3 regions of the Natronocella acetinitrilica genome follow, and region 1 is predicted to be linked to each of the others. Evidence: predicted binding sites of a transcription regulator. Region 1 holds the regulator's gene; each other region holds the start of a gene.
What was found. The regulator sigma-54, encoded in region 1, starts transcription at its own class of promoters, with help from an activator protein. The targets are predictions, from matches to a motif close to TGGCANGNTNCNTGCTT.
Positions count from the first base shown of each region.

Region 2: the regulator sigma-54 is predicted to act here: its motif matches at 5,989-6,005, upstream of J2T57_RS12265 (DUF4168 domain-containing protein).
Region 3: the regulator sigma-54 is predicted to act here: its motif matches at 7,708-7,724, upstream of J2T57_RS12330 (CmpA/NrtA family ABC transporter substrate-binding protein).

Region 1 covers NZ_JALJXV010000002.1:334,016-344,628, forward strand. The annotation lists gene murA (UDP-N-acetylglucosamine 1-carboxyvinyltransferase) at 1-328, opposite strand, end outside; gene J2T57_RS04865 (BolA family protein) at 371-616, opposite strand; gene J2T57_RS04870 (STAS domain-containing protein) at 682-969, opposite strand; gene mlaD (outer membrane lipid asymmetry maintenance protein MlaD) at 996-1,460, opposite strand; gene mlaE (lipid asymmetry maintenance ABC transporter permease subunit MlaE) at 1,492-2,268, opposite strand; gene J2T57_RS04885 (ABC transporter ATP-binding protein) at 2,265-3,080, opposite strand; gene J2T57_RS04890 (calcium/sodium antiporter) at 3,177-4,124, shown strand; gene J2T57_RS04895 (KpsF/GutQ family sugar-phosphate isomerase) at 4,210-5,205, shown strand; gene J2T57_RS04900 (KdsC family phosphatase) at 5,205-5,768, shown strand; gene lptC (LPS export ABC transporter periplasmic protein LptC) at 5,761-6,336, shown strand; gene lptA (lipopolysaccharide transport periplasmic protein LptA) at 6,374-6,826, shown strand; gene lptB (LPS export ABC transporter ATP-binding protein) at 6,823-7,572, shown strand; gene J2T57_RS04920 (RNA polymerase factor sigma-54) at 7,773-9,281, shown strand; gene hpf (ribosome hibernation-promoting factor, HPF/YfiA family) at 9,355-9,693, shown strand; gene ptsN (PTS IIA-like nitrogen regulatory protein PtsN) at 9,802-10,278, shown strand; gene J2T57_RS04935 (HPr kinase/phosphorylase) at 10,329-10,613, shown strand, end outside.
Region 2 covers NZ_JALJXV010000005.1:297,240-307,852, reverse strand. The annotation lists gene cobA (uroporphyrinogen-III C-methyltransferase) at 1-691, shown strand, start outside; gene J2T57_RS12295 (MFS transporter) at 713-1,987, shown strand; gene J2T57_RS12290 (hypothetical protein) at 1,984-2,184, opposite strand; gene J2T57_RS12285 (response regulator transcription factor) at 2,343-3,020, shown strand; gene J2T57_RS12280 (hypothetical protein) at 3,235-3,705, shown strand; gene J2T57_RS12275 (response regulator transcription factor) at 3,711-4,346, opposite strand; gene J2T57_RS12270 (GGDEF domain-containing protein) at 4,485-5,483, shown strand; gene J2T57_RS12265 (DUF4168 domain-containing protein) at 5,549-5,947, opposite strand; gene J2T57_RS12260 (aldolase) at 6,184-6,969, shown strand; gene J2T57_RS12255 (nuclear transport factor 2 family protein) at 6,991-7,377, shown strand; gene J2T57_RS12250 (hypothetical protein) at 7,531-8,037, shown strand; gene J2T57_RS12245 (CSS-motif domain-containing protein) at 8,086-8,604, shown strand; gene fghA (S-formylglutathione hydrolase) at 8,642-9,475, opposite strand; gene J2T57_RS12235 (S-(hydroxymethyl)glutathione dehydrogenase/class III alcohol dehydrogenase) at 9,490-10,605, opposite strand.
Region 3 covers NZ_JALJXV010000005.1:309,664-320,276, forward strand. The annotation lists gene J2T57_RS12305 (nitrate reductase) at 1-971, opposite strand, end outside; gene nirD (nitrite reductase small subunit NirD) at 993-1,337, opposite strand; gene nirB (nitrite reductase large subunit NirB) at 1,370-3,802, opposite strand; gene J2T57_RS12320 (ABC transporter ATP-binding protein) at 4,170-5,021, opposite strand; gene J2T57_RS12325 (ABC transporter permease) at 5,051-6,046, opposite strand; gene J2T57_RS12330 (CmpA/NrtA family ABC transporter substrate-binding protein) at 6,077-7,462, opposite strand; gene J2T57_RS12335 (nitrate regulatory protein) at 7,870-9,201, opposite strand; gene cls (cardiolipin synthase) at 9,274-10,613, opposite strand, start outside.

The DNA of each region.
Region 1 (10,613 bases):
CCGCCTCACCGTACCTGGCCAGCAATGGCCCGAGCACCAGGATCGAGGCACGCATGGTGCGCACCAGTTCATAAGGTGCTGCAAAGGTGGTGATTGAACGCGGGTCCACCTCGATGGCCATGCGCTCGTCCACCGTCAGCCGCACACCCATCCGACCCAGCAACTCCATGGTCGTGGTGATGTCATGCAGATGCGGCACGTTGCCGATGGTCATGGGGGAGTCGGCCAGCAGCGTTGCCGCAAGGATCGGCAGCGCCGCATTCTTGGCACCCGACACACGGATCGAGCCATTCAGCGGTCGACCGCCATAGATAATGAGTTTTTCCATGGATTCAGCCTGGTTAGGCGTCAATCCCCAGGCGCCGGGCTCTCAGCTCTGGCCGGCCCGCGATTGCTCCGGGGTGAGCGTTTTCATGGAGAGCGCGTGCAGCTCTCCGGAATCGAAGTGCTGCTTGAGCACGTCCTTGACGAGGCGGTGCTGCTGGAGAATCAGCTTGCCCTCGAACACGGGCGAGACAATGATCGCCTGAAAATGGTGTCCGTCTCCGTCGACCTCGGCATGGCAGTCCGGGAGGCCGGCCTCGATCAGTTGCTTGATTCTTTCGCTGTCCATCATGCTTGCCACCCAACAGATACACGTACCGACGGGCCGAATTGCCCGCGGCGACGACGGACTCTGCCTCAAGTGCGGGATTCAGGCAACAGGTCGTCTACCCCCGACACGCGGGCCAAGCTCCGCAGTTGGGCGGGTATGTTAGCAAACTCGAGGCTGGTCTGGCTCGTGCGGGCCTCCCGCAGCAGGGACACCAGCAGCGCCACACCCGCGGAATCGGCACGATCGACACCCTGGAGGTCGAGGACTGTCTGGCCCGGCTTGAGCAGCCTATTCCGCTCGGCCCATAGCGCAGGCACGGTATCGAGCACCAGGGCCCCGGTGACCAACCAGTGACCGTCGGCTTGCGCCTGCAAGCGAGCGGTGTCAGTGGGGCGGGACACTAGTCATCACCCATGCTGGTCAAGAAGCGACCGATCAACCGTTCAAGCACCAGTGCGCCCTGGGTCTGGAAGATTTCGTCACCGTCGGCCAGATACCAGTCCACGCCGCCACCGGGGTTGATGGCTACATACTGCTCGCCGAGCAGCCCGGAGGTGTAGATACGGGCGTCACTGTCCTCGGGAATCTGATCAAAGCGCCGCTCGATGGTCACCGTGACCACGGCCTCGTAGCTGCTGGGATCAAGACGAATGTCGCTGACGCGGCCGATCCGCACACCAGCCATGGTCACCGGCGCCCGCACCCGCAAGCCGCCAATGTTGTCGAAGCGCATCTGGACGTTGTAGCCCTCGACGCTCTGGAACACCGGGATATTGCTGACCTGCATGGCCAGGCCGAACAACGCCGCAAAGCCACCGGCGACGAACACCCCGACCCAGATCTCCATGATCCGCTGCTTGCCCATACTCGTATCCCCGCTCCGCAACAGCGCCCGATCAGCCGAACATGACCGCGGTCAGCACAAAATCCAGCCCCAGCACTGCCAGGGACGTATGTACAACGGTACGCGTGGTCGCCCGACTCACACCCTCCGACGTGGGCTGCGCATCATAGCCCTCGTAGACGGCAATCCAGCTCGCCACGAACCCGAATACCAGACTCTTGATAACGCCGTTCATGACGTCATCACGAAAATCCACCGCCGCCTGCATCTGCGACCAGAATGCTCCATCGTCCACGCCCAGTGCGACGGTGCTGACGATATGCGCGCCCATGATGCCCAGAAAGCTGAATATCGCTGCCAGCAAGGGCATGGCAATGAAACCGGCCAACAACCGTGGCGCAATGATGCGGCGCATGGGGTCCACCGCCATCATCTCCATGCTGGAGAGCTGTTCGGTGGTTTTCATCAGGCCGATTTCGGCGGTCAGGGCGGACCCGGCGCGCCCGGCGAACAGCAGCGCCGTGACGACCGGACCGAGTTCGCGCAATAGGGACAGGGCCACCAGCACGCCCAGCGACTGCTCGGCGCCGAAGGCCACCAGTGTGTTGTAGCCTTGCAAGGCCAGCACCATGCCGACAAAGGTGCCGGACACGATAATGATAAGCAGCGACAGCACACCAATGGCATAGAGCTGCTGAATGACCAGCCGCGGCCGCAGCAGCAGGCCCGGTATACCAAGCAACGCGTAACCGAGAAACACGGTCCCCCTGCCCAGACGCCCCAGGCTTGAGAGAGTCCAGCTGCCGAGAAACCCGAACAGCCTGATCATCGCCGCGGCCCCAGCAAATCGTCACCCAGCCCCGGTGCGGGATAATGAAAGGGTACTGGCCCATCCGGCAGGGCGTTGAAGAACTGTCTCACCCAGGCGGACTCGGATTGGGCCAGTTCTTCCGGTGAGCCGGACTCCACCACCCGACCCTCGGACAGCACGAAGATGCGATCGGCGATCTGCGAGGTCTCTGCCACGTCGTGGGACACGATGATGCTGGACAGCTTCAGGGTGTCGTTGATCAGGCGAATCAGACTCACCAGGGTGCCCATCGTGATGGGGTCCTGTCCGGCGAAGGGTTCGTCGTACATGATCATCGTGGGGTCCAGCACCACGGCGCGCGCCAGGGCCACGCGCCGCGCCATGCCACCGGACAGCTCCCCGGGCATCAGATCCCGCGCGCCACGCAGGCCGACGGCCTCGAGCTTCATCAGCACAAGATCGCGCAGCACCGGTTCCGGCAACCGGGTGTGCTCGCGCAGGGGAAAGGCAACGTTCTCGAAGACGGTGAGGTGCGTGAACAGGGCGCCGCTCTGAAACAGCATACCCATCCGTCGCCGCATGGCGTAGAGTTCGCGCAGCGACATGGTGTGGACATTCTGGCCTTCCACGTGGATGGTGCCCTGATCCGGCTTGAGCTGGCCGCCGATCAGGCGCAACAGCGTCGTCTTGCCGGTACCGCTGGGGCCCATGATGGCGCTGACCTCGCCCCGACGGATCTGCAGGTCCACGCCATCGAAGATAACCCGATCGCCCCGCCGAAAGTGCAGATCGCGAACATCTATCAGAATGTCGTCGGCGGGGCTGGCCAAGGCTTAACCTTCTGGGCGCATAGCGGTTTGGTCGCCGAGTATCCTTTGAAGCCTGATCGGTAGTCAAATACACAGGAAGAGCAGCCCGACACGCCCATGACCATCGCCTTCAATCTCGCCCTGATCCTGTGCGCCTTCCTGGCGCTGGCCTGGAGCGCGGATCGCTTCGTCGCCGCAGCGGGGGGGCTGGCCTTGCGCCTGGGCATGCCGATGGTCCTGGTGGGGTTGGTGATCGTCGGGTTCGGTACTTCGGCGCCGGAAATGCTGGTATCCGCCCTGGCCGCCTACGCGGACAACACGGGGCTTGCCATCGGCAACGCGCTGGGCTCGAACATCGCCAACATCGCGCTCATTCTCGGTATTGCCGCGCTGGTCACGCCGGTGCTTGCCACCCTGCGAAGCGTCAGAACCGAGCTGCTCACCCTGCTGGTTGTGACGCTGGCCATTGTTCCACTCCTTCTGAACGGCCAACTGGGCCGACTGGACGGCGTCCTGCTCCTGACCACCCTGGTCGGCATCCTGATCTGGTTCACGATGCGGGCTCGGCGCGGCGAACTCAACGTGACCGACGCGGTACCGAACCCGGGCCCGGTAGGCCGCACCATACTCTGGCTGGTGATCAGCCTGTGCATACTTCTCGTCAGCGCCCAGATACTGGTGGTCGCCGCCGCGAACCTGGCGCGCATGGCCGGTGTGAGCGACCTGGTAATCGGACTCAGCATCGTCGCCCTGGGGACCAGCCTGCCGGAACTGGCCACCAGTATCGCCGCCGTCCGCCAGCGACAGTTTGCGCTGGTCATCGGCAACATCCTTGGCTCCAACCTGTTCAACCTGCTCGCCGTCCTCGGCCTCGCCGTGGCCATCCGGCCAACGGAACTCGGGTTGATCCAGCTGCTGCGCGACTACGGTGTCATGACGGCGCTCACGGTGATCCTGTGGCTGCTGTTGCTGACCAGACAGGGTATCGGGCGGCTGAGTGGCCTGTGCCTGGTAATGGCCTACCTGCTCTACCAGGCAATCCTGTTTGCCCTGCCCCACACCTGACTTGCACCGCCCCCGGCCGCAGCCGACAATGCCCGGCAGCAGCCACAACGTCCCTAATCCGGCACGACAGGGAGGACCGGTCGCCATGGCGAGCGCCGGCGAGACAGACTACGACGCAGACCAGCTCCGCGAGCTTGGCGGCCGCGTCCTGGAGCTAGAGGCCGGGTCCATCCTTGCCCTGCGGGAGCGGCTTGACGCCGGATTCGTTGCGGCCTGTCGATACATGCTCGGTTGCCGGGGCCGGATTGTCGTGCTGGGCATGGGCAAATCAGGCCACATCGGCGGCAAGATTGCCGCGACCCTGGCCAGCACCGGGTCGCCCGCCTTCTTTGTCCATCCCGGCGAGGCCAGTCACGGGGATCTCGGCATGATCACGGCTCAGGACGTGGTGCTGGCCCTGTCCAACTCCGGCGAAACCGGGGAAATCATCACCATACTCCCGCTGATCAAGCGACTGGGGGTCCCTCTGATCAGCCTCACCGGTAATCCGGCATCGACTCTGGCCCAGGCGGCCAGTGTCAACATCGACGTCTCCGTTGCCCAGGAGGCCTGCCCCCTGAATCTGGCCCCCACCTCGAGCACGACGGCGGCACTGGCCATGGGCGACGCGCTCGCCGTGGCGATGCTCGAGGCCCGGGGCTTCACCGCCGAGGACTTTGCCCGCTCCCACCCCGGAGGTCGACTGGGACGCCGGCTACTGCTGCTGATCGACGATATCATGCATACCGGCGACGCCCTGCCCCGGATCGGTGCCGACGCACCGCTTCGGGACGCGTTGCTGGAAATGAGCCGCACGGGCCTGGGGATGACCACGGTGCTGGATGACGACCACCGGCTGGTGGGCATATTCACCGATGGCGACCTGCGCCGCAGCCTGGATCGCGGCGTCGATGTCCATGACACGCGGGTCCGCGAGGTCATGACCCGCGGCGGACGTACCATCCAGCGCGGCGCACTGGCAGCGGAAGCGCTGCATCTCATGGAGGAACACAAGATCAACGCCCTGGTGGTCCTGGATCAGGACGGCCGCGTGATCGGCGCGCTCAACATGCACGACCTGCTTCGCGCCGGGGTGGTGTGATGGATACTTCGCTGCCGGTGATGTTCCGCCGGCCCTCCGACGACGTGCTCGCCCGGGCGGCCCGGGTTCGCCTGCTGGCACTGGACGTGGACGGCGTGCTGACGGACGGCACGATCTGGTACGGCGACAGCGGAGAGAGCCTCAAACCCTTCAACATTCTCGATGGCCTTGGCCTTCGTCTGCTGCTCGGCGCCGGCATTGCCGTGGCCCTGATCACGGCTCGCGACTCGAACCCCCTCCGCCGCCGGGCGGCGGACCTGGGGATTCCCCACGTCCACACCGCGGTGAACGACAAGCTTGCCACCTGGAAGGGGCTGCTCGCCGATTTGCAGCTTGACCCGACGCACGCGGCATTCATGGGGGATGACCTCATCGACCTGCCAGTGCTGCGCCAGGCTGGGCTTGCGCTCACCGTGCCGAACGCGCACCCGGCCCTGCAGGTTCATGCCCACTGGTGCGCAGAGCGTGAGGGCGGTGGGGGCGCGGTGCGGGAAGCCTGCGAACTGATCCTCGCCGCCCAGGGCAGCCTGCAGGCGATTCTGGAGCGCTACGGCCATGCATAGGCGCTGGGTGTTCCGCATCGTGGCCGGGCTGGTCATCGCCGCTGCAGGCTGGTGGATACTCGACGAGGACACGGTGGACCCGGTGGTCGCACCGGACAGTCTCGAGCGGGAGCGCACGCCGGATTACTTCGTCGAGAACTTCACCCTGGATGCCACCGATGAACAGGGCGTCCGAACCTATCGGCTGCAGGGCGACACCATGACGCACTTCATGGACGATGACCTCTGGCGGGTACAACAGCCCTGGATGATCTACTACACCGAATCCGGCTCGCCGTGGCATCTGCGCTCGGAGCGCGGCCGGGCGTGGAACAGCGTCACCGAAGCCATGCTGGAAGGCGACGTCACCATTCGCCGCGAGGCCAGCGACGAGAACCTTGAAGCCAACATCGACACCTCTGAAGTCTACCTTCGCCCGCAGGCCCGCTACGCTGAAACCGACCAGTACGCCGTTTACTACCGGGACGGCTTGCGCATCAGCGGGATCGGCGTGCGGGGCTACCTGGACAGACAACAGATCGAGATGCTCTCGGAGGTCAGAGGCGTATATGAACCTGCCGTCGACTAATCGGCTCCTGGGCCGACTTGCACTTTCAGTCCTTGCCTTGGTACTGACGAGCGCCGCTGCGGCCGAACCGATCTACCTGGATGCGGACGAAGCAGAAATAGACAATGTCTCCGGGGTCAGCGTCTATACCGGCAACGTGGTCATGACCCAGGGGTTGCGCGAGATCACCGGCGACCGCATGACGGTGCACACCACCCGCGAGGGTCGCGAGCTCTCCCGGGTCATCGTCGAGGGCCGCCCCGCCGTCTATACCCAGCAGCCCGACGACGGCACGGCGCTGGTGAGGGCCGATGCGCCGCGCATGGAGTACTTTGCCACCGGACCGGAACGGATCATCCTCATGGACGGCGGCCGCATCACCCGCGGGCGCAACGAGTTCACCGGTGAGGTCATCGAATACAATCTGGAAACCGAGGTCGTCAATGCCCGGGGCGATGACGATACCGGCCGACGCATCCGCATCACACTGTTCCCCGAGGATGAAGAATGAGCGCTGTGCCCGCTGAAGCCGATAGCACGCTTCGCGTGGTGGACATCAAGAAGAGTTACCGCAAGCGCGTCGTGGTGCGTAGCGCATCCCTGTTGGTGAATACGGGTGAGGTGGTGGGCCTGCTCGGGCCCAATGGCGCTGGCAAGACAACCTGCTTCTACATGGTGGTGGGCCTCGTGCCCACCGACGGCGGTCGCATCGAACTGGATGGCAAGGACATCACCCGACTGCCCATGCATGTACGGGCCCGGCGTGGTGTCGGCTACCTGCCCCAGGAAGCCTCGGTGTTCCGCAAACTGAGCGTTGCCGACAATCTGATGGCCATTCTCGAGACCCGGCCCGAACTCAACCGGCAACAGCGCCGAGACCGGGTGGGTGAGTTGCTCGACGAGTTCAACGTCAGTCACCTGCGCGACCAGATGGGCATCAGCCTGTCCGGGGGCGAGCGGCGCCGTGTGGAAATTGCCCGCGCGCTGGCGGCAAACCCGCGTTTCATTCTGCTGGATGAACCCTTCGCCGGGGTCGACCCCATTTCCGTCCTGGATATTCAGGAGATCATCCGCCACCTGGCCGCCCGGGGAATCGGCGTCCTGATCACGGACCACAATGTGCGCGAGACCCTCGGCATCTGCCAGCGTGCCTACATTCTGAGCGGTGGGGAAGTCATTGCCGAAGGCGGCGCGGAAGACATTCTGGCCAACCAGCGGGTGCGGGAAGTCTACCTCGGTGAAGGTTTCCGCATGTGATCATGGCCACGGCGAACCCGTTGACACGCAAGACTCGGGCCATGCGCTGTTCTCAGCGCCTGTCTTTTCCGTTACGATGATCCGGACGCTTCGCCACGACGTTGAATGCATGCGGAATCCGGCACCACAAAAAGGCTACATGATCAATGGCAGCGCCGCTCCGGCGCCCATTTACCATGTAATCCGGTAACCCCCTGCCCATGAAACAGTCGCTACAACTTCGACTCGGCCAGACCCTCACAATGACCCCACAGCTGCAGCAGGCGATCCGCCTGTTACAGCTATCGACACTTGAGCTGCGCACCGAGATCCAGCAGGCCCTGGATTCCAACCTCATGCTGGAACCGGCGAGTGAACACGACGACGAAATCGACGAGGAAGCCATCGCCGACAACCGCGATGGGGACGATGCCGAAGCCCGACAGCAGGCGGAGCGGGATGAAGCCCGCCGCGAGGTTGCCGAACGGGAAGTCGACGAGTCCAACAACACCGCACCCGACGATATCCCCGACGACCTGCCCCTGGATTCCGACTGGAACGACGTCTATGACGGAGCCACCAGCTACAGCGCCGGCGACAGCGATGAGCAGATGGACTCCTGGGAGAGCCGCTCCAGCAGCAGTCGCAGTCTGCAGGACCACCTCCAGGAGCAACTCGAACTGAGTCCGCTGAACGAGCGCGATCGCGCCATCGGCGAGGCCATCATCGACTCGGTGCGGGACGACGGCTACCTCAGCAGCAGCCTGGACGACATCCTCGCAGCGCTACCCCCGGAGTGGGAAGTCGAACTTGATGAGGTCGAGGCCGTGCGCCATCTCATCCAGCGCTTCGATCCCCTGGGGGTTGCCTCGGTGAACCCGCGGGAAGCGCTATTACTGCAATTACAGGTCCTGCCGCCGGACACGCCCTGGCTGGAGCCGGCCATCCGTCTCGTTGACCAGCACCTGGAATTGCTCGGCAGCCGGCAGATCGCCCAGCTGACCCGGCGCATGAAGCTCGATCAGGAAGAGCTGCAGCACGTCCTTGCGCTGATCCGCACCCTGGATCCACGGCCCGGCTCGCAGATCAGTGACCGGCAGGCCGAATATGTGACTCCGGACGTCTACGTGCGCAAGGTTCAAGGTGCCTGGCGAGTCGAGTTGAACCCGGAGGCAACGCCACGGGTGCGCGTCAACAGTTATTATGCGAGTCTGGTGCGGCGGGCGGACAGCAGTAACGAGAATACGACCCTACGGCAGCATCTGCAGGAGGCACGGTGGCTCATCAAGAGTCTGCGCAGTCGCAACGACACGCTGCTGAAAGTCGCCACATGTATTGTCAATCATCAGCAGGACTTCTTCGAGTTTGGCGAGGAGGCGATGAAGCCGCTGGTGCTGCGGGAAGTTGCCGAAGAGGTGGAGATGCACGAGTCCACCATCTCCCGCATCACGACCCAGAAATACATGTATACCCCCAGGGGCACATTCGAGTTCAAGTACTTCTTTTCCAGCCATGTCCATACCGTGGACGGTCAGGAGTGCTCCGCAACATCGATCCGCGCACGCATCAAACGACTGATCGCCGACGAGGACGAGAGCAAACCCCTCAGCGACAGCCGACTGGCGGACATACTGAAGGATGAAGGCATCAATGTCGCCCGACGCACGGTGGCGAAGTACCGGGAGTCCATGGCCATCGCTTCATCCAACGAACGAAAGCGCATTGCCTGAGCGCGGTGTCGTCGGCCCGGTAAACGGCCGCCCCCACCCAGGGCCCTGAATAAGAGATACTAAGGAGAGCGCCATGCAAGTCGATATTACGGGCCATCACGTTGATCTGACCGATTCTCTCCGCGACTACGTTCAGCAGAAGTTCATCCGTCTTGAGCGACACTTTGACAACATGGTGGACGCCCACGTGATTCTGACGGTGGAAAAACTTGACCAGAAGGCCGAGGCGACACTGCAGCTTGGCGGCGCGAAACTGTTCGCGGACGCGGTGTCCGGAGACATGTACGCTGCCATCGACGCACTGATCGACAAACTGGACAGGCAGGTGAAGAAGCACAAGGAGAAACTCACCGACCATCATCGAGTCGAAGGCCTTCAGGCGAAAGCGGCCGGTGGTGATCTCGAGGAGTGACCAGGCTGGCCGGCGATGCCCTGGGCGGCATCTCCGGTCGACATACACTGAACGGGCAGGCCGTTTGCCCAGGGGCGGGGCCGGATCGGCGATCCGGCGTGCAAACCAATGATCAAGATTGCCGACCTGTTGACCCAGGACCGCATCGGCTGCGATGTGGCCGTATCCAGCAAGAAACGCGGGCTGGAAGTGCTCAGCGAACTCGTGGCGGGCGAAGCAGCCGGTCTGAACGCGGGCGCTATCTTCAACAAGCTGATAAGTCGCGAAAAACTCGGGAGCACCGGGCTTGGCAAAGGCGTTGCCTTGCCTCACGCCCGCGTGGAAGGCAGCGATACCGCCACTGCCGCTTTCATCAAGCTTCCCGAAGGCATCGATTTCGATGCCTTCGACCGACAGCCGGTGGATCTGCTGTTTGCCCTGGTCGTGCCGGAGCACTTTACCGACGAGCACTTGCAGATCCTCGCGCGGCTGGCGGAGATGTTCAGCGACCCTGAATTCTGCAACCGGCTGCGCGAAGCGGATTCGGCGTCTGCCCTGCATGATCTGCTGACGGCCTGGAACGGCGACCAGGCCGCCGACGGTTGATGCCCGGAATTTTATTCGACCAGGACCGGACCGAGCTGTCGGACAGCGCCATGACAACGGCAACCGTCATCCCCGGGACCTTAGTCCGGATCTTCAACAAAGGCGTGCTGCTGACTGGTGACAGCGGCATTGGCAAAAGCGATCTGGCCCTGGCGCTGATGGATCGCGGCCATACGCTTGTCGCAGACGATGCGGTAGAACTCTCGGTGACGGCGGACCGTCTGACCGGATATGCCCCCGCAGCCTTGCACGGATTACTCGAAGTGCGCGGGCTTGGCCCACTGCGGCAGACACGCTGCGCCGACCAATGTGAGATCGCCGTCGTGGTTAACCTC
Region 2 (10,613 bases), on a different contig from region 1:
CCTCCATGATCGCCTGGTGTCGCCGGAGATCCTGGCCATTGCCGGCCCGCGTCCGAGGCGGGTGTATGTGGGCAAGCGGTGTGGCGATCACCATGTCCCGCAGCGGCGGACCGAAGAGCTGCTGGTGCACTTTGCCCGACAGGGTCTGAATGTGGTCCGGCTGAAGGGCGGCGATCCATTCATCTTCGGTCGGGGCGGCGAAGAACTGGACGCGCTGCGCGCCGCCGGCATTCCCGCGGAAGTAGTCCCCGGCGTGACGGCGGCGCTGGGCTGCGCCGCTGCGGCCCGGATTCCACTGACCCATCGGCATCATGCCCGTTCTGTGCTGTTTCTCACCGGGCAGGACAGGACAGGTTGCACACCGTCGGACTGGGCCGCTTACACCCGCCGCGACCGCACCCTGGTGATGTACATGGGTCTTGCCCCGCTGGCTGCCTTCTGCCGGGAGCTGTGCCGCCGGGGGCTGCCACCGGACTGGCCGGTCGCCGTGATTGCCGAGGGGACCACCAGCCATCAGCGTGAGGTGCGAGGCACCCTGGCCGACATCGCCGAGCGGGTCCGTGACGCCAATCTGCCGAGCCCGGCCCTTGCCCTTATTGGAAAGGTGGTGGCAGGTGCCGACAGCGATCTTCCGGCAGTGGCAATCCGCGAGCGCCAGGTTGCCAGCGGCGTTCCCCTGCCCATTGATTGATATCGTCAGGAAGGGATGCAGATGACTGACAAGAGTTTACAGTCCACGCAACAGCGGCCCCAGGCCGTGCTCTGGATGAGCACCCTGTCTTTCACCGTCTGTTTCGCCGTCTGGGTGATGTTCGGGGTCATCGGCAACCCCATCGCCGAGGAACTCGGCCTGAGTGAAACCCAGTTCGGCATACTCACCGCCATGCCGATACTGAGCGGTTCCCTGGCGCGCCTGCCCATCGGCATGCTGACCGACCGCTATGGCGGTCGCACGGTGTACTTCCTGCTGATGCTGTCCACGGTACTCCCCATTTACCTGGTGCAGTTCGCCACCAGCTACTGGCAGTTGCTCATGCTCGGGCTGCTGGTGGGCCTGGTGGGGGCGTCGTTCTCGGTGGGAATCGCCTATGTGGCCCGAGCCTTCCCCCGGGATCGGCAGGGCTTCGCCATGGGCGTGTTCGGTGCTGGCAATGCCGGCGCCGCCCTGACCAACTATGTGGCGCCCACGCTGGTGGTGATCCTGGGTTGGCAGTTCGTGCCCACGGCTTATGCTTGCGCAATGCTGGTCATGGCGGTTGCGTTCTGGCTCTTCACGACACCGGATGCCCCGGACAAGGAGTCGGATCGCCCGTCGTTGCGCGAGCAGTTGGCCCTGATGCGGGACCCGCGATTGCTAAAGTACTGCCAGTACTACTCCGTGGTTTTCGGGGGGTACGTGGCCCTGTCACTGTATTTGACGCGCTACTTCATCATGGAATACGGCGTGGGGCTGCAGCTCGCGGCGCTGATCGCCACCATCTTCGTGCTGCCGTCGGGGGTAATCCGTGCACTCGGCGGCTGGTTTTCAGACCGCTTCGGTGCCCATGCGGTCACCTGGTGGTGCATGTGGATCAGCGCGATCTGTCTGTTCATCATGTCGTATCCACCCACCGAATACAGGGTCGAGACCCTCAACGGCGAGATGCAGTTCGCCTTCGGCGTGAACATCTACCTGTTTACCGCGCTGCTGTTCGTGCTGGGCGTGGCCTGGGGTTTCGGCAAAGCCTCGGTGTTCAAGTATGTCTCCGACGATTTCGATCGCAATATTGGTGTGGTATCCGGGATCGTCGGTCTTGCCGGCGGTGTCGGGGGCTTCTTGCTACCCATCAAGTTCGGTCTGCTGCTGGATATCACAGGCGTGCCCAGCACCATTTTCATGCTGCTGTTCGGGGTCACAGTGGTGTCGCTGGTCTGGATGTGGCGCACGGAGCGCAGATCCATCGATCCACGCTCCGGCGTAGCGAGCCCTGCGGGGCGCATGGCCTAGCGGCCCAGCCGTGCCTCGCTCTCGACCTGCGGGGCGCCGGTCCACGGCAGCCGCTTGAGGCGCGTCTGCCGGGCCTGGTCTGCCGCTTCCCTGAGGCCTGCAAAGGCAAGTTGGCAACTCGAGTCGCGGCGGTGGGGCGACCAGTCAAGCGTGCGCGCAAATCGTAACCAGTTGTCAAAGAGGTGCTGGCTGTCCATGGAGTGCCTCCCGTCTGTCCAATGACCCCCCTTGGCCATGACCTTACGCGGCACGATCGAACATCGCCTATCAGGGCAATCCCCGACCGTCTCGTGGGTTGCCCTGATGGCGGACTGCTATGCTTGCAGCAGGGCGGTCACAGGGGTGTGCGAAAGCGATGGCCTTGGCGGACCCGACCGTATTCGTGATTGACGCGAATCCCTCCGCGATGGCACCGCTGGCGGAATTGCTGGCCTCGGTATCCCTGAATGCAATGCATTTCACAACCGTCAGTCAGTGTCTGCGCAGTATTCACCCGGGTACTTGTGGTTGCCTGCTGGCGGATACGGCAACGCCGGAAGCGCTCGGCCTGGTACTGAGCGGACGCATGGCCCGGATTGATCTGCGTCTGCCAGTGATCTACCTCAGTGATGATGATGACGTCTCCACCGCCGCCGCCGCGATGAAGGCGGGTGCCGCAGACTATTTCAGGCGTCCGGTGGCTGATCAGCAGTTACTTGATGCCGTGCAACGGGCGGTGCTCGCCAGCCGCCGCGACATCGATTACCGCGCCCAGCGCTCTGCCGTGTGGCAGCGATTCTCGGGATTGACCCCCAGGGAGTGGGACGTGCTGCCACTGGTGGTACGTGGTTGCTCAAGCCGCGAAATTGGCCAGCGGCTTGAAGTCAGCGAAAAGACCGTGGAAGTCCATCGCCGTCGCATCTTCGTAAAGATCGGAGTCGCCAGTGCTGCTGAGCTGGTAAGGCTTGCCATCGCTGTGGATTTGCTGGCCGATCTCGAGAACTCCCGCAACAGTCGGTTCCGTATCAGATCAGCGCCAGTTATCGCGCGTTGACGCCAGGCCGCGACAGCCCCGGCAAGCTGTCTGATTCGCCATGGGGGAAAACCATAGCCCCTTTGTGGCTCACCCTGATGGTCACACCTCGGTGATCGGGCCTATGTTGATGGTCGCCCACTGGCCATGTCCGTGGGCAACCACCCGATACATACATGTGGGGTGCGGTTTCTTGCAGCAGGCTGCAGGGCTGTCGCCCAACGGAGGTACAGGAATGACCCAGCTCAAGCAGACCCGCGAGTCGTCCACCAGTCAAGACGCTGCTGCGCTGTACTGGAATGACCAATGGCGTCACGCGATGGAGGATGCCGAGCAACGCCTGGAGCGTTTCCAGCGGCTTGGCCTTGATGTTCAGGAGTGCCTGCAACAGGCAGCCATGGAGCAAATGCAGGATGGTCTGCATACAATGAATCGCCTGGCCCGTATCCTTGAGGGTTCCCGGGATCAGGATCCGTTCACGGCCATGCTCTCCGCGCAGCCAGCCCTGTTCAGTTGCTTGATGGAAGCGGGCCGCGCTGGCAGTGACCGGACGCTGCGGCTTGCCGAGGAACTGCGCCGCTGCAGTCTGACCATGACCGGCGGTGATGAGTCGGACACGGGTTCGACCACCGCGATGCCGCAGGAAAGCGTACCCCCCAAGGCCTCACCCGAGAGCACCGTATCCGAGACGCGTCAGACCGGCTGAACGGTCTACGTGGGATGAATCCGGCCTTGCCGACGCGACGCGGCGTCGGCAAGCGCCTGGATCTGTACCAGTTCGTACAGTGACTGTGCCCGCAGCTTTTTCATGAGTCGGTTTCTGTCCGCTTCCACGGTGGAGACGCTGAGGCCCAGCCTGTCGGCAATCACCTTGTTGTATAGGCCTTCGGTCACCAGTGTGAGAATCTGCCGTTCCCGATCTGTCAGCAGCGCAAGGCGGGCCAGTATGGTCTCGCTGTGCAGCCGCTCTGCATGGCGCCGGGCGTCCAGGTCCAGCGCCTTGCGAATGACCGCCATGATTGCGTCGGATCCGTAGGGCTTCTGCAGAAAGTCCATCGCGCCGGCCTTCAGCGCGCGCACCGCCGTCGCGACGTCGCCATGGGCGGACACCATCACCACGGGCAGGGTGTAGCCCGCCTCCAGCATCCGCTGCTGCAGTTCGAGTCCGCTCATCACGGGCATGCGCACATCGACAACCGCGCAGCCCCGGGCACTGCTCGGTACAGAGGCCAGGAAATCGTCGCCGCCGGCATGTCCACGTCCGGCCAGGTCGTGGAGCGCAAGGAGCTCCAGCAACGCCCGGCGCACGTCCTCGCTGTCGTCCACAACGTGAACCAGGCGATCCATCCGCAAGCCTCCTTGGCAGCAGAGCATACCGAGGAGTCTAGTTCAGGTGCCGGGGGGAGCGCGGCGCGGTTCTGTTAACCGTTCGCTGTTTTGGGTGCAGCAAGCTGCGTACCGTTGGCCCATGGAAACCATGGATTGATGACCGGGCGATCACAGTTGGAGCAGCGAATCGATTACCGGGTTCTGGTGTTGTTCTGCTTGGTGTCCGTTGGGCTGCTCTTGCCCTACGTCATGCTCTACGGGCTCGCCGGCGACCGCTTATCCGCAGCATGGATCGCTTGTCTTGCCTCGATCTATGGCGCGGCAGCGCTCTGCATAAGCCGGGCTCAGCAGGTGCGGCCCTGGAACGTGCTGCTCGCCGCTGTCGCCACGGTGGGCACGGTGGTGCCCGTGTACTTTATCGGTGCAGTGGCCGCCATGTGGGTGTTTCCGCTGATTCTGGTCAACTTTTACATGCTGAACCGGTATCAGGCGGTACTCACCAATGGCGGTGCCATCCTGGTTACCGTGTTGCTCTTGTGGTCGACCCTGCCTGGCATGACGCTGATCAATGGCCTGGCTGCCGCGGCAGCCGTCATGGCGTTTTCGTATGCCTTCGCCTGGGGCGTTGATACCCGGCAACAGGAATTGCTGGAACTTGCTCGTCGCGACCCCCTGACCGGCCTCGGTAACCGTCGGGCCCTGGACGGCGAAGTGAACGCGCTTGGGGTCCGGGAGGCTGCCGACCGGCCTGCCCTGTCGATCATTGTTTGCGATCTCGACCGCTTCAAGCAGATCAACGATCGCTATGGGCATGGCCGGGGAGACGAGGTGATTCGTGCCGCTGCCGAGCTGATCCGCGGCTATTTCCGTAGCGCTGATCAGGTGTTCCGTTATGGCGGCGAGGAGTTCGTTATCATCTGCCATGGTGCGGCGCTGCAGGATGCCACACGGCTTGCCGAAGGCCTGCGGCGTCGGGTCGCCGAGAAGTTGAGATTTGACGAGCTGCGGGTCACGGTCTCCATCGGGGTGGCCACCATGGGGGAGGGGGAGAGTGCTGCTGCCTGCCTGGAGCGGGCCGACCGTCAACTGTTCCGGGCCAAGGCCGGCGGCAGGGATCGGGTCTCCGTAGCGCTTCCTGTGGCGGCTGGCGCCTGAGGCTATTGCAATGATCGGCGCAACCCACCATCTGGCGGGGTGCGCCGCTGCCGTCGTGATGCGCCTTACCGCATGCTGGCCACAACCGCGTTCAGGCGCTGCATCAGGTCCTCATCCTGCTGGAGCAGGTAGGCGATTTCCCGGTAGAGATCGGGATCCAGGTCGGCGTCGACAAGAACCCGCCTCATTTCCTCATTGGCCTGCTGTCGCAGGTCCATCCGCTGGCTTTCGTCCGCCTCCTGAATCAGGGCGGCATATTCGGCACGGACTTCCTGAATATTGTTGGCGGCGATGTACAGGCCCGCCAGCTGATCGTCGTCGATATCGTCTGCGCTCAACTCGGTGGAATCCGCGACCTCGTTCTCGTAGAGGTCCGGTCCGTCATCTGCAGTGGCAAAGCTGGGGGCCAGAGCCAGCGCTGCGAGGGCAATGAGAGTGGCGAGGTAACGGATCGAGCTCTGCATTTGACTATCCTCCGTTTTGGAAAGTAGTTCGTGGTCGGACAAAGCAGGACCTGTGCCAACCCGTGCAAATCGGCGCTGCTGCGGCGCCTGATGGCTGACGGAAGTGTGTCAATTTGACTCATGTGGCACCGCGATACGGTCCCACGGCCATTCGTGGATGATGTGCAGCGACGATGACGACAGCCTGTCCCAGCAGTATGATGGCGGTTTCGTTTCCGACAGGACCGGCTGCGCCCATGGCCCACGAACTCCAGATCGAGACTCAGGGACCCGCAACGATTGAGGGTCTGGACACACCGGCCGTGCGCGAGGCTCGTCGCGATCTGGCCGCCTGCTTTCGCATGGCCGCGCGGCTCGGATTGTCGGAGGGCATCTGCAATCACTTCTCTCTCATGCTGCCGGGGCGTGATGACCTGTTCCTGGTGAATCCCTATGGCTATGGTTTTTCCGAGATAACCGCATCCATGCTGCTGGTGTGCGACATGCATGGTCATGTAGTGGCGGGTGATGGAAAGCCTGAGGCGACTGCCTTTTTCATCCATGCCCGTGTGCACATGCACCACCCCAGGGCCCGTGCCGCGTTCCATACCCACATGCCCAATGCGACTGCACTGGCCATGCTGGAGGGTGAGCCCCTGGCCTGGGCTGGTCAGACGGCGTTGAAGTTCCACGGCCGCACCGCCGTTGACGAGGACTACCAGGGCCTGGCTCTGGACACCGGCGAAGGCGACCGCCTGGCCGCCGCCATGGGCGAGGCCGATATCCTGTTCATGAAGAACCATGGTGTGCTGGTGGTTGGAGAAAGCCTCGCCGCCTGCTGGGACGATCTCTACTACCTGGAGCGAGCCGCAGAAGTGCAGCTGAAGGCAATGAGTGCCGGCCGTGCTCTACAGCGCATACCGGCGGATATCCTGTTGAAGACCGCCGCCCAGATGCGCGGAGGTGACGCCGAAAGTGCAAATGCCCATCTGCAGAGCATCAAGCGGGTGTTGTCCAGAATCGAGCCCGATTTTGCCGATTGACGATGGAGTGGTGACCAGCCTGTGACGACACAGCCCACAGAGCCGCTGGCCATTGTGGAGGCCTACCTGAAGGCTATCGAGGACCATGCGCCAGAGCGTATGCGGCGGCTGCTGGCCGACGAGGGTTTTCATTACCACAGTCCGATTGTCAGCTTTGATGATCCGGATGCGTTTCTCTCCTACACGGCATTCTCCAGCGGCATCGTCCAGCGGATCAACATTCGGAAGGTCTTCGTCGATGGTCCGGAAGTCTGTCATTTCCTGGATTTCCGCGTGCAACTCTCGGAGAAGATGTCGGTGGATCTGGTGCAATGGGCAACTGTCATCGACGGTCGTATTCAGAGGCTGGAGCTCCTGTTCGATGCACATCCCTATCGGATCATGTTTGGCAAAAATCCAACCGATTGATCCGGGCTGCCTCTGGCGGGGTTGCCGTGGTGGCGTTATGCTGAAGAGAGGCTGACCACCGAAAACCCGGCCATCAGCCGCGTTCACCGCTCAAGGCGTTCACCGCTCAAGGTATGAGTCGGTAACGGTCCACAGGGAATCGAGGGGGTGGCCATGCGACTCGCACTAGTCTTTGCTCTGCTGCTGATGTCCTTGCCCGCCGCGGGCAATCAGTTCATTCAAGCCTATCCGGCAATCTACGAACTTGCCCGGGTCGATGACTCGGGGCGTGAAGTGCTGGCCAGCGGTGAGCTATTGCTGCGCGATGGCATCCCCGAGCGTGTCGAGTCCGGTGGCGATGTTGGTGCCATGCGTCCGGCAGGGGTCCCGGCAGAGCAGCCCCGGGTGGCGCTGCATGTCATGGCCCGCCGTGATCGCTCCGGCGCGGCCCGTCTCGATCTGGAAAGCCGAGTCGATATCGCCGTACCCCGGGGCAGTCACCGTAGCGAGGTGGCGGAGCGCGAGGGCAGCTTCATCCAGGGGCTGCAGGTAACGCGGGTGCAGTTTCGTAGTCGCACCTGGCAGCCGCTCAACGATCCCACGCCCATTGAGGTGGTGCATGAGGAGGGTGGCGCGCAATACGTGCTGACCATCATGTTCCGGCCGACGTCCCGAGGGTGAGCAGGGTCAAAAAGCCTTTTACCAGATGCAGCATGTTGCTATAACGGGGTGGTAGGCCGCGTCTGCGGCTTTGATGGAGCCCGCCTGCTCGCCGTGCTCACCCGATTCAAATCGCTAGCGATCGCCGTCCTGGTGGTCGGTATTGCCGGGCTGACCGCGGCTGCGGTCGTCAGTGCCATGGAGTTGAATCGCGAACGCGAGGCGCGTCAGCGGGCTGCCGAAGAACTCCTCTATCTGGCCGAGGATGTCCAGAACGAAGCCCATCTCGTTCTGAACATGCTCGAAGCCCTGCCCTTCGGTGACTGCAGTTTTGAATCCATTGTCGAATTGCGCCGTATCCAGTTTCGGGCGCGCCGGATTCGTGACATCGGCGTGTACGACAACGGACGTGCCGCGGTGGTGGCGGAGGGTGTGGAAACCGCTGAACAGGCGGCGCTGGTAAGCCAGCTGGGTATCCGCTTTGCGCAGGGCTACTACTATGCCAAGCCGGTGGACGTGGACACGTTTGCGGCGCTTCTCTCTGTGGGTTTCCTCCAGCCGGCGACAGCGAGTACCAATCCCGTCTGACGTCACCGATCCAACCCTGCTCGTTCGGGTCGGATGCCTATGGCCTTGTGGTTAGCTGGTCTGCGTGGAATTGCAGATGCTCGTCCATGAAGCTGGCGACAAAGAAGTAGGAATGGTCATAGCCTTCCCGGCGGCGCACTGAAACCTCGCTGCCAGAGGCCAGAGCGGCGCGTTCCAGTGCTTCGGGACGCAGTTGCTCGGCGAGAAAGCCGTCGGATGAGCCCACATCCACCAGGATCGGCCAGGGTGCCTTGTGCTCTGCAAGCAGCACGGCACTGTCATGGCGCTCCCACTCCCGACGATTCTTGCCCAGATAGGCAGAGAAGGCCTTCTCGCCCCAGGGACAGGCCGAAGGGTTGGCGATGGGTGCGAAGGCGGAGACGCTGGAATAACGCTCCGGATGCTTCAGGGCGAGACTGATGGCGCCGTGTCCGCCCATTGAATGACCGCTGATACCACTGCGCCCGCGCAGTCCCAACTCGCTACGAAGTTGCGCCGGCAGTTCCTCCACGATGTAGTCTTCCATCCGGTAGTGCCTGCTCCAGGGCTCCTCGGTGGCGTTCACATAGAATCCCGCACCCTGGCCCAGATCGTAGGCCTCGTCATTGGCCACTGTCTCGCCCCGGGGGCTGGTGTCCGGGGCAACCAGTACCAGGCCCAGAGCCGCCGCGGCGCGCTGTGCGCCGGCCTTCTGAACAAAGTTCTCGTCTGTGCAGGTGAGGCCGGATAGCCAGTACAGCAGTGGCGACTCGCTGCGCCATTTCGGCGGCAGGAAGACGGAGAACGTCATGTCGCAGTCCAGGCTTCGGGCCTTGTGGCGGTAGCGGCGCTGTTCGCCGTCGAATGCCCGGTGCTGATCGATCAATTCCATGGAGTTGCCGTTCCTCACTGGTTGAAAAGCACCACGGAGCGAATGCTCTTGCCCTCGTGCATCAGGTCGAACGCGGTGTTGATGTCTTCCAGCCCCATGGTGTGGGTCACGAAGTCGTCCATGGGTATCTCCCCTTTCATGTACTGCTCGACGTAGTTGGGAAGCTGGCTGCGGCCCTTCACGCCACCGAAGGCGCTGCCCCGCCAGACCCGGCCGGTGACCAGCTGGAAGGGACGGGTGCTGATCTCCTCGCCGGCACCGGCGACACCGATGATCACCGACTCACCCCAGCCCTTGTGGCAGCATTCCAGCGCGGCCCGCATCACCTTCACATTGCCGATGCACTCAAAGGAGTAGTCAACGCCGCCGTCTGTCAGTTCGACGATGACCTCCTGAATCGGATCGTCGTAATCCATGGGGTTGACGCAGTCGGTGGCCCCGAGGCGCCTGGCCATGTCGAACTTGGCCGGGTTGACGTCGATGCCAATGATGCGGCTGGCATTGGCCATGCGGGCGCCGATGATTGCCGACAGGCCGATGCCGCCCAGGCCGAAGATGGCGACGGTGGCGCCCGGCTCCACCTTGGCCGTGTTCATGACCGCGCCGATTCCGGTTGTCACACCGCAACCCAACAGGCAGACCTTGTCCAGCGGTGCCGCCTTGTCGATCACGGCAACGGCGATTTCCGGCAACACCGTGTACTCGCTGAAGGTGGACGTGCCCATGTAGTGATGCAGCATCTTGCCGTTGACGCTGAAACGGCTGGTGCCGTCCGGCATGAGCCCCTTGCCCTGAGTGCTGCGAATCGCCTGGCAGAGATTGGTCTTGCCCGAGCTGCAGAACTTGCACTGGCCACACTCCGGCGTATACAGCGGAATCACATGGTCGCCCACCTTGACCGAGGAAACACCGGGGCCGACTGCCTCCACGATGCCGCCGCCCTCATGGCCAAGAATGGCTGGGAAGTTTCCCTCCGGATCGGCGCCGGACCAGGTGTAGGCATCGGTGTGGCAGACGCCGGTAGCCACCAGCTTCACCAGTACCTCACCGGCGGCAGGCGGCGCGACGGTGACCTGTTCGATTTCCATGGGTTTGCCCGGTTCCCAGGCAACGGCGGCGCGACAGGTCAGCATGGTGG
Region 3 (10,613 bases), on a different contig from region 1:
CCACTGCGGCCGATGCGACCGGTAAGCAGATGACAGTTGATGATGCTGCTGACCTTGTCGCTGCCGGTGGAGGACTGATTGACGCCCTGGGAATAGAGACTGACGGTCCGCTCGGTGGCGGCGAACCAGCGGAAGAAGGCGAGTACATCGGCTTCCGGCAGATCGCACTGGCCGGCAACCGCGGGCACATTGGGTGCCGACGCCCGGGCCGCCTCAATGGCGGCGCCGAAGCCCTCGGTGTGAGCCTCGAGGAACGCGTAATCGGTGTGCCCCTCGACGGCCAGATAAGACAACAGGCCGTTCCAGAGCCAGACATCCGTCCCCGGCGCCAGGGGCAGGTGCAGATCGGCGATCTCGCAGGTATCGGTGCGCCGGGGGTCGATCACCACCACGCGCATGTCCGGCCGTTCGGCCTTGGCCGCCTTGACACGCTGATAGAGCACCGGATGACACCAGGCCAGGTTGGCCCCGGCGATAATCAGCAGATCTGCGGATTCCAGGTCCGCGTAGTTGCCGGGAACGGTATCAGACCCGAAGGCCCGCTTGTGGCCGACCACCGCCGATGCCATGCAAAGCCGGGAGTTGGTGTCCACGTGGGGCGTGCCGATAAAGCCTTTGAACAGCTTGTTGGAAACGTAGTAGTCCTCGGTGAGCATCTGCCCGGAGCCATAAAACGCCACGGCTTCCGGCCCATGCTGATCGATAATGGAGCGCAGGCGCCCAGCTACGGTGTCCAGCGCCTGCTCCCAGCTGGCCCGCTCACCGTCCACCATCGGATGCAGCAGACGACCCTCCAGATCAACGGTCTCGCCCAGGGCGGCCCCCTTGGAGCAGAGCCGTCCGAAATTCGCGGGATGCTGCGGATCACCGGCAATCTGCGCGGCGCCCTCTTCATCCAACATCGCCAGAACGCCACAGCCGACGCCGCAGTAAGGGCAAGTGGTCTTGATCGCTGTCTGCTCTTCCATGATTCGCTCCGCCATTGCCTCAGGTCAGCCCACGGGGTTCGGATCCAGATAGAGCCGGTCACCGTCGCGGTGCACCTCGAAGCGGGGCACACAGCCTTTGTCCGGCGCCTTGGCTTCCCCCTGATCCAGATGGATGTTCCAGGCATGGAGTGGACAGGTCACCAGACGGCCATGGACCATGCCCTCCGACAACGGCCCGCCGCGATGCGGGCAACGATCCAGCAGGGCATACACCTCGTCAGCGCTGTTGCGGAACACGGCCACCGGGCCGTGGGGCGTTTCCACCACCCGTGCACCAAGCACCGGAATATCGTCAAGGTGGCCGATCGCCAGCCAGTCGCTCGTGTTTGCATCCTTGGCGGTTTGCATTGAAAAACTCCTTTGCAGCGGGCGACAGGCGCCTACACTGCGCGCTTGAGTGGAATGAACTTGTCCTGGTGGTTCTTGCTGTAGAGCTTCCACGGATCGTCCTGGGCGCCCTTCTGGGAGGCGAGAAAACGCGCCGCAAGCGCCTCGCGGTTGGCGGCGTCCTCTACCACCTGCTGCTTGACGTAAGAGAGCCCCACCCGCTCGATCCACGGCGCGGTGCGCTCCAGGTAGCGGGCCTCCTCCCGGTAGAGCTGCATGAAGGCGGCGCAGTACTCCTTGACCTCGTCCATGGTCTCGACGCGGCAGAGCACATCCGTGGCGCGGACTTTCACGCCGCCGTTGCCGCCGACGTGCAGCTCCCAGCCGGATTCGATGGCCACCACGCCGAAATCCTTGATGCTGGCCTCGGCACAGTTTCGCGGGCAGCCGGAGACAGCCATCTTGAATTTGTGGGGCGTCCAGCTGCCCCAGGTCATCCGTTCCAGCTCGATCCCACAGGTGGTGGAGTCCTGGGTGCCAAAGCGGCACCACTCGGAACCGACACAGGTTTTCACCGTGCGCAGCGCCTTGCCGTAGGCATGCCCGGAGACGAAGCCGGCGTCGGATAACTCACCCCAGACACCGGGCAGGTCCTCCTTTTTCACACCCAGCATGTCGATGCGCTGACCGCCGGTGATCTTGAGCGTGGGCACCTGGTACTTTTCCGCCACCTCGGCGATGGCGCGGAGTTCCTGCGGACTGGTGACGCCCCCCCAGATCCGCGGCACCACCGAGAAAGTGCCATCCTTCTGGATGTTGGCGTGCATGCGCTCATTGACGAACCGGGCCTGGGAATCGTCCTGGGCAGCCTCGGGCCAGGTGGAGATCAGGTAGTAGTTGAGGGCCGGGCGACACTTGTCGCAGCCATCGGATGTTTTCCAGTCCAGGGTGTTGAACACCTCCCGCAGACTGGTCAGCTCCTGTGCCCGGATGGCCTCACGGACCTGGTCATGGCTCATGTCGGTGCAGCCGCACATGGGCTTGACCGCTGCAGCCTCGTAGTCACCCCCCATGGTGGCGGCGAGGAGCTGCTCCACCAGGCCGGTGCAGGAACCACAGGACGCCGCCGCCTTGGTATGAGCCTTGACCTCATCCAGCGTGAACAGCTGTTCCTTGGTAATGGCCTGAACGATGTCGCCCTTGCAGACACCGTTGCAGTCACAGATCTGGGCGTCGTCGGGCAGGTTGGCAACCTGGCTCACGCCGCCGTGTCCGGCATCCCCCAGGTGGGCCTGACCGAACAGCAGGCTGTCACGGAAATCGGCAACCGAGGTCTGCTCGCGCAGCAACTGGAAGTACCAGGTGCCATCGCCGGTATCGCCGTAGAGTACGGAGCCGACGATTCGGTCATCCTTGACGCAGACCTTCTTGTAGACCCCCGCCGATGGATCCTGATAGACAATGGTGTCCACCCCCTCGGCTTCCTGGAACTCGCCGGCGGAGAACAGATCAATGCCCGTAACCTTGAGCTTGGTGGAGGTGACCGAGCCCTCGTAGAGGCGGAAACCATAGCCCGCCAGATGGTTGGCGCAGACCTTCGCCTGTTCGAATAGCGGGGCGACCAGACCGTAGCACTGACCGCGATGCTGCACGCATTCACCCACGGCGTAGATGCTCGGATCGAAGGTCTGCATGGTGTCGGAAACCACGACCCCGCGTTCGCAGTAAAGGCCCGCCTTCTTCGCCAGTTCCACGTTGGGGCGAATACCCACGGCCATCACCACCAGATCGGCGGCTTCCTCGCTGCCATCCTTGAAACGCACCGCGCTGATGCCGGCATCGTCACCGACGATCTCACTGGTCTCGGCCTCCATGCGAAAACGCATGCCGCGATGCTCCAGCGATTGCTGCAGATAGTGTCCTGCGGTGGCGTCGAGCTGCCGCTCCATCAGCCAGGGCATGAGGTGGATCACGGTTACCTCCATGCCCTGCTGCATCAGGCCATAGGCGGCCTCTAGCCCCAGCAGCCCGCCACCGATGACGACAGCCTTCTTGTGCTTGCGGCTTGCCGCCAGCATGGCGTCCACATCCTTGACGTCGCGATAGCTGACCACGCCGGGAAGATCGTGCCCCGGCACCGGAATGATGAAGGGATTGGAGCCGGTTCCGAGCAACAGGCGATCATACGGCTCAACCGTGCCATCAGCCGCATGGACGCGCTTGCCGATACGGTCGACCTCGATGACCTCCTTGCCCTTGTGCAGGGTAATACCGTGCTCGGCGTACCAGTCCTCACCGTTGATCATGATTTGGTCGAGGCTCTTCTCACCGGCGAGCAGCGGCGAGAGCATGATGCGGTTGTAGTTGCCGTGGGGCTCGCTGCCGAAGACGGTGATGTCGTACTTGTCCGGTGCAATGGTCATCAACTCCTCGATGACCTTCATGCCGGCCATGCCGTTACCCACCAGAACCAGTTTTTCCTTCATGACGCGCTCCCTAGAATCAGGCAAAAAAAAGGCGTTCACCCCACCGCACCCTGGGTGCGATGGCGTGAACGCCTTTGTTCGAGGCTCGGGCCTGTCATAGACCTGTCGCGAGCCCTGGGGCACACGAACGAGCCAACTAACTGCAGTAATCGGTTACAAGTTGCGTGCCATGGCCCGGCGCTTCCTATCAGCCAGGCATCCGGCAAATCATGAAAACCGGCCTTTGCCCAACCACTTCCGATAGCCTGAAACAGAGACTCCATGCGCCCTGCCGGCAGTTTCACGCGCACGTTCCGACAAGAAAGCCGCTGTTTCATGCCCCAAAATGGTGAACAGCCGCATGATGCTGCACCGCAATGATGCAGAACTACGCATGGCCGGCGGCCTTTCGTCCGGCGGACGCCGCCCGGGTCCCGCCGTCCCGCCGGGCCAGCGGTTCCACCTTGCGCTGCTTTTCATAGAGGAAACGCAGCACCGCCTGCCGATACTGGTTGTAGAGTCGGGACTCGGCCAGCATGACGCGATCCTGAGGCCGCTCCAGATCCACCTCCAGCACGTGGCCCACGGTAGCTGCCGGGCCATTGGTCATCATCACGATCCGGTCGGAGAGGAGCACCGCCTCGTCCACGTCGTGGGTGATCATGATGACCGTGTTGCCGAGATCGGCGTGAATCTCCATGAGCGAGTCCTGCAGATGGGCACGGGTCAGGGCATCCAATGCACCAAACGGCTCGTCCAGGAGCAGGACCTTCGGCTCCATGGCCAGGGCACGGGCGATGCCAACCCGCTGCTTCATGCCTCCGGAGAGTTCGTCGGGCCGCTTGTCCATGGCGTGCTCGATATGCACCAGACGCAGGTTGTGCATGATCCACTCGCGCATTTCGGCGCGGGTCTTCCTGCCCTTGAAGACCTGCCGCACTGCCAGTTCCACGTTCTGATAGGCGGTGAGCCAAGGCGCCAGACTGTGATTCTGGAACACGACGCCGCGGTCGGGGCCGGGCGTGTCGATCTCCTTGCCGTCCAGCACCACACCACCCCGGGTGGCCTGCAGCAGCCCAGCGACGATGTTCAGCACGGTGGACTTGCCGCAACCGGAGTGCCCGATCAGCGAGACGAATTCGCCACGCTCGATTTTCAGGTTTACGCCGTCAAGCGCCCGAAAGGGCCCCTGGGGGGTGGGGAAATCCATGGATACGTGATCGATGGTCAGATGTGTCATTGCGTTATCTCCTTCTGCCCGGCAACTGCTCAACGCAGCACGGCGCTCTTGTCCCAGGACAACAGGCGCTGAAGCACCAGCATGGTGCGATCCAGGGCGAAGCCGATCAGCCCGATCACCAGTACGGCGACCATGATGCGGCTCAGCGAGGCGGAACTGCCGTTCTGGAATTCGTCCCAGACGAACTTGCCGAGCCCCGGGTTCTGCGCCAGCATCTCAGCCGCGATCAACACCATCCAGCCGATCCCCAGGGACAGCCTCAGACCGGTGAAGATCATGGGCACGGCACCCGGCAACACGATGCGGCGAACATGGGTGACCCAGTTGAGCTGCAGCACCCGGCTCACGTTGAGCAGGTCCTTGCTGGTGTTGCCCACCCCCACGGCGGTGTTGATCAGCGTTGGCCAGAGCGAGCACAGCGCCACGGTGAACACCGACACCAGGAAGCTGCGGGAGAACATGGGATTGTCGGAGACATACACCGCACTCACCACCAGGGTGATCAGCGGTAGCCAGGCCAGCGGCGAGATAGGCTTGAGCACCTGGATGATGGGATTCACCGCCCGGTAGAGATTGCTGCTCAGGCCGATGAGGATTCCCAGCGGAATGGCCACCAGCGAGGCAATGACGAACCCGGTCATCACCGTCACCAGGCTGGTCTGCACCTGGTCGATGAAGGTGGTGCGGCCGGAATAGCGCCGCTCACGGGGCACAAAGTCCGGATCCTGCTCCAGTCGCCGGGCATTCATTTCATCCAGACGCTGGTAGAACTCCTCGGCCCGGGCCTGCTCGGCCCGGTGTTCGGCCCAGAGGTTTCCGGCCTGCTCATAGACCTGCAACGGCCCCGGCATCTGCCCCAGCGAGGTATTGACCAGGGCGGCACCCTGGGCCCAGAGCAGCAGGAAGGTGAGGATACCAAGCGAGGGGAAGAGCACCGCCTTGAGCTGGGATGATCCGAAGCCGCCCGCTGGCGCGGCGCGCCGCAACGTTGGCATCCAGTGAGAAAAAGTGATCGTGTTTCGCATGATGAAACCTCCTGTGTTTCCCGGCGGGGCCTACAGCCGGTCATCACCCTTGAGCCCGATGTCGAATTGCTCGAGGTAGGCATTCGGGTTGCGGGCATCGAAGGGGATGCCGTCGATGAAGCGCGTTTCACGGTCCGGGGCATAGCGGTCCAGGCTGTCGAAATCAGCGAAGGCATCGGCAGGCAGCAGCCCCTCGCGCACCAACTCCCGGGCGGCAAGTTCATAGACCTCCGGCAGGAAGACCTTCCGGGCGGTATCCATGTACCAGTCGTCGGATCTGGCTTCGGGGATCTGGCCCCAGCGACGCATCTGGGTCAGATACCAGATGGCGTCTGCGTAGTAGGGGTAGCTGGCGTTGTAGCGGAAAAAGACGTTGAAGTCGGGCGCCTCCCGGACATCACCTTTCTCGAACTCGAACACGCCGGTCATGGAGTTGGCGATCACCTCCACGTCGGCACCCACGTAGTGTGAGGCGGCAATCATTTCCGCCGCCTCCTGGCGATTGGCGTTGTTGTCGGCGTCCAGCCAGTAACTGGCGCGGATCAGCGCCTTGACCACGCGGATATGGGTGTTCGGGTAACGCTCGGCCCATTCAGCGGTCACGCCAAAGACCTTTTCCGAGACGTTGTTGCGAATGTCGTAGTCGGTGATGACCGGCACGCCGATATCCCGGAATACCGCCTGCTGATTCCAGGGCTCACCCACGCAATAACCATGGATGGTGCCGGACTCCAGCGTGGACGGCATTTGCGGTGGCGGTGTGACCGAAATCTGCACGTCGGCGTCGAGCGTTCCCGAGGTATCCCCCCGGTGAGGCGCGTAGAAGCCCGGATGCACACCGCCTGCGGCGAGCCAGTAGCGTAGCTCGTAGTTGTGCGTGGACACCGGGAAAACCATGCCCAGTCGGAACTGCTCGCCGTCGTCGTTGTAGGCCTCGATGACCGGGGCGAGGTGGTCGGCGCCGATGGGGTGGACCGGCAAACCATCGTCATCCAGTGCAAGGGTGTCCCGCATGCGCGCCCAGACATCGTTGCCGACGGTGCAGGCGTTGCCGTTCAGGTCCATGGTGAAGGCGGTGACCACATGGGCCTCGGTGCCATAACCGATGGTGGCGGCCAGCGGCTGGCCGGACAGCATGTGGGCGCCGTCCAGATCGCCGGCAATCACCCGGTCAAGCAGCACCCGCCAGTTGGCCTGGGCCTCCAGTTCAACGAACAGGCCCTCGTCCATGAAGTAGCCGCGCTCATAGGCCACGGCCAGGGGCACCATGTCCGTGAGCTTGATAAAGCCGAAGCGCAGATCGTCCTTCTCGGGCCAACCAACCTCGGCGAACACCGGACTCATGCACAGGCTCAAGGCCATGACGCCGCCCAGGGCCGCGCCGGTGCTTCGGAAAACTCGGAAATTCAGTGTCATCGTGGCATCCCCAATTCCAATCATCCTGAGAGGCGCCGGACAGTCGCAGTCTTGCGCCGTCCAGCGGTCAGCGGGGAGGTCACCAAGGGAGGCTGTAGAGCCGTAATCGCTAGCGGCGGTGACATGCAGGCTCCCCGATACGGGTTCCTTGCGCTTTCGCGCAGCATCCACGCCACCATTGGCGATGAGACTACTCGACGTACTCGTACCCGGGGAGGGCCTGGTCAACGTCTGCAATCAAATACAGACAAGATCCATGCCACAAAACAAACCGCAGAAAAATCAGACTGTAAGATCCCGACCACAGCTCCGGAGCAATCCGCCGCGCGACTTCCCGGTGCAGGAACAGGACGCGACGCACACCAATGGTGCGGCGCAAGACGACGCATGACGTCTCTGAAGACCGCTCAGCGGCGGCGATCCGGTGGAGTGGTGTCAGCCGGCCCAACGAAGATATCCGACAGGGCAATGGCATCCCGGGCGACATCCGCCAGGCGGCGGCTCTGAGCCATGGCCACCTCCTGCAGGAAGCGATACGCCGCCTCCTCTTCCAGGCCCCGGTGCTTCATGATCAGACCCTTGGCCTTTTCCACCATTTTCCGCTCGCTCAAGGCAGCCCTGGCCCGTTGCAACTCCTCATTCATGGCTTGCAGCCGGCGGGACTGGGACTGCACCAGTTCCACCAGGGAGCGACCAAGGCGCGGGTTTGCGCCCTGGGTTTCTGCGGCCAGTCGCGTGCCGGACGATGCCGTGCCCGGATCACTCTCATAGAAGACGGCAAAGGCGCCCTGGCCTGCGCTGTCCCGATCCAGCGCGGCAATCAGATCGCGATGGGAAGCCAGATCTGCCCTCGCTTCCTCTATTCGCCTTTCGCAAAGCGCCGCCAGGCTCTGCTGTAGGCGATCCTCGACCTGTCTCATGGCATCAATGCGCAAGGTCACCGCATCAAACCAGACCATGCCCAGCTCCGGATCCGACACAGCCTGGCCAGTCAGGGCGATGCGGCGCAAACGCTCCAGTTCCGCCGTGCACTGTCCGGGGCCGGTTTCCCGCCACAGCTCCAGCGTAGGCGGATCGGCGAAATCCACGAACACCTGGAAGCAGCGTTCCTGGCTGTCGATCAACCGCTGCAGGCGGCTCGCAAGAGTGGCGTCGAAGCCGCCACGGGCGAAGCCCGCCGCGCCGGTGGCCCGCTCCTGCCCCACCAGTTCCTTGCCTTGCACCAGATGAAAAAGCGCGACAAGCAGCCGGGAAATATCCGGATCGCCTGCCGTATCCGCAGCTTCGAACACCACCGACAACAGCCCCTGGACGACCTCGCTGTATCCATCAATGATCTGCTCGGGCTGCAGGCGCAGCGCTTTGACCTTGCGGCGCAGGGATGGCACGGCGGCGATACCGTGCAGCGCATGGGCGATGCGGGTCAGCAGCCGGCTGCCGCCAACCATGGCACCCGGGGTTGTGTCGATCTCGGCGAGGGACTGCCGGAAACCGCGCTCGGCTTGATCCGTCCCGGCCGCGGAGTGAACAAGGCTCTCGGCACAGCAGGTACCGCCGGAGGCGACGAACAGGTTGGACTGCCCACGCTCTCGCTGCAGCGCATGCACCAGATTACTGATGGCCACCACCAGGCGGCCATTGCACAACAACTGTTCGAGTTCGTGGATATCGCACTGCTTCGACGCAATCAGGTAATCGGCAGCATTTCGAGCGTCAGTGTCCTGCGGGTCCATGGTCATCCTCGTACATCCTGTAGCAAGTGTTGCCTCTGCCTCTCCGAAGCAAGATCGGGACCATCGCCGATGGCGTCTCTAGAGATACGGCATCATCAGCCGGGAGACACCGTTACGCAGCTTGATGGGCAGCGGCAGGCGCTGCAGGTCGGAACGGCGAACACGACGGGCGGTCGCAATGCGGGTATCGATACGCGCCGCCAGGCTGGTGGCGAGCTGGAAGTCATAGCACTCCACGTTGAACTCGAAGTTCAGCCGCAGGCTGCGTGGATCCCAGTTGGAGGAACCGAGAAAGGTCCAGTGGTCATCCACCACCACCAGCTTGGTGTGGTCGAATGGCCGCGGGGTCAGCCAGACGCGGCAATCGTAGTCCAGCACCTGGCGAATCTGCGCCATCATGGCCCAGTGCACGAAGGGCAGGTTGCTGTGGCTGGGCAGGACGATATCCACGGACACGCCGCGCATCGAGGCAAGATTGAGCGCGGTCGCCATGGAGGCGTCTGGCAGAAAATACGGCGTCATGATGCGCAGGCTGTGCCGTGCGCTGGCCACTGCCGCCTGCAGCGTCCAGTGATGCTTGAGCAGATTCTCGTCCGGCCCGCCGCGAATACCACGGGCGATGACGCCACCCGCGGGTTGCAGGGGCGGGAAAAAGCCCTCCCCCTCCAGCCGCTCACGGGCGGCGAAGTACCAGTCTTCGTAGAACACGTCCTGCAGGTGCCGCACCACAGGCCCCTGCAGCCGGAAATGGATATCCCGCGCGGCACGGCGGCCGGAATCCATACGGTGGTGGCGACGGATGTTCATGCCGCCGGTAAAGCCAATGCGCCCGTCCACCACCAGCAGCTTGCGGTGATTGCGCAAATTCATGCCGATGATGCGCGCCGGAAAGCGGGGAAAGAAGCGTGCTACCGGCACTCCCCGCCGGCGCAGATGGCCCACCATGGACGGCCAGGTGTAGCGCTCACCGGCATTGTCGATCAGCACCCGCACGGCGACGCCACGGCGCACCGCGGCCTCCAGGGCATCGGCAAACTCCCGGCCCACGTGATCGTTACCGAAGATATAGGTGGCGAGGGTGATGCTGGCCCTGGCATTGCGGATGGCCTCCAGCATGGCCGGATAGGCCTCCTCGCCGTCCACCAGAAAATCCACCTTGTTGCCTGCCACCAGCGGCCGGATGGAGACACGGTCGACGGCCCGGGCCAGGCTCAGCAGGTGCAGGGAGTCGCGATTCAGGGCCTCGGCAAGCTCGGCGTCAGTGCAGCGCGCGCTCTGATCTTCACGGCGCATGGCCGCAGAATAGAGATTCGATGCCCGGACCCGAATCCGATTGATGCCGAAAAGCAGGTAAAAGAGAACGCCGAATACCGGAACCAGCCAGTGCAACGCCACCCAGGTCAGGGCGCTGCGGTGAT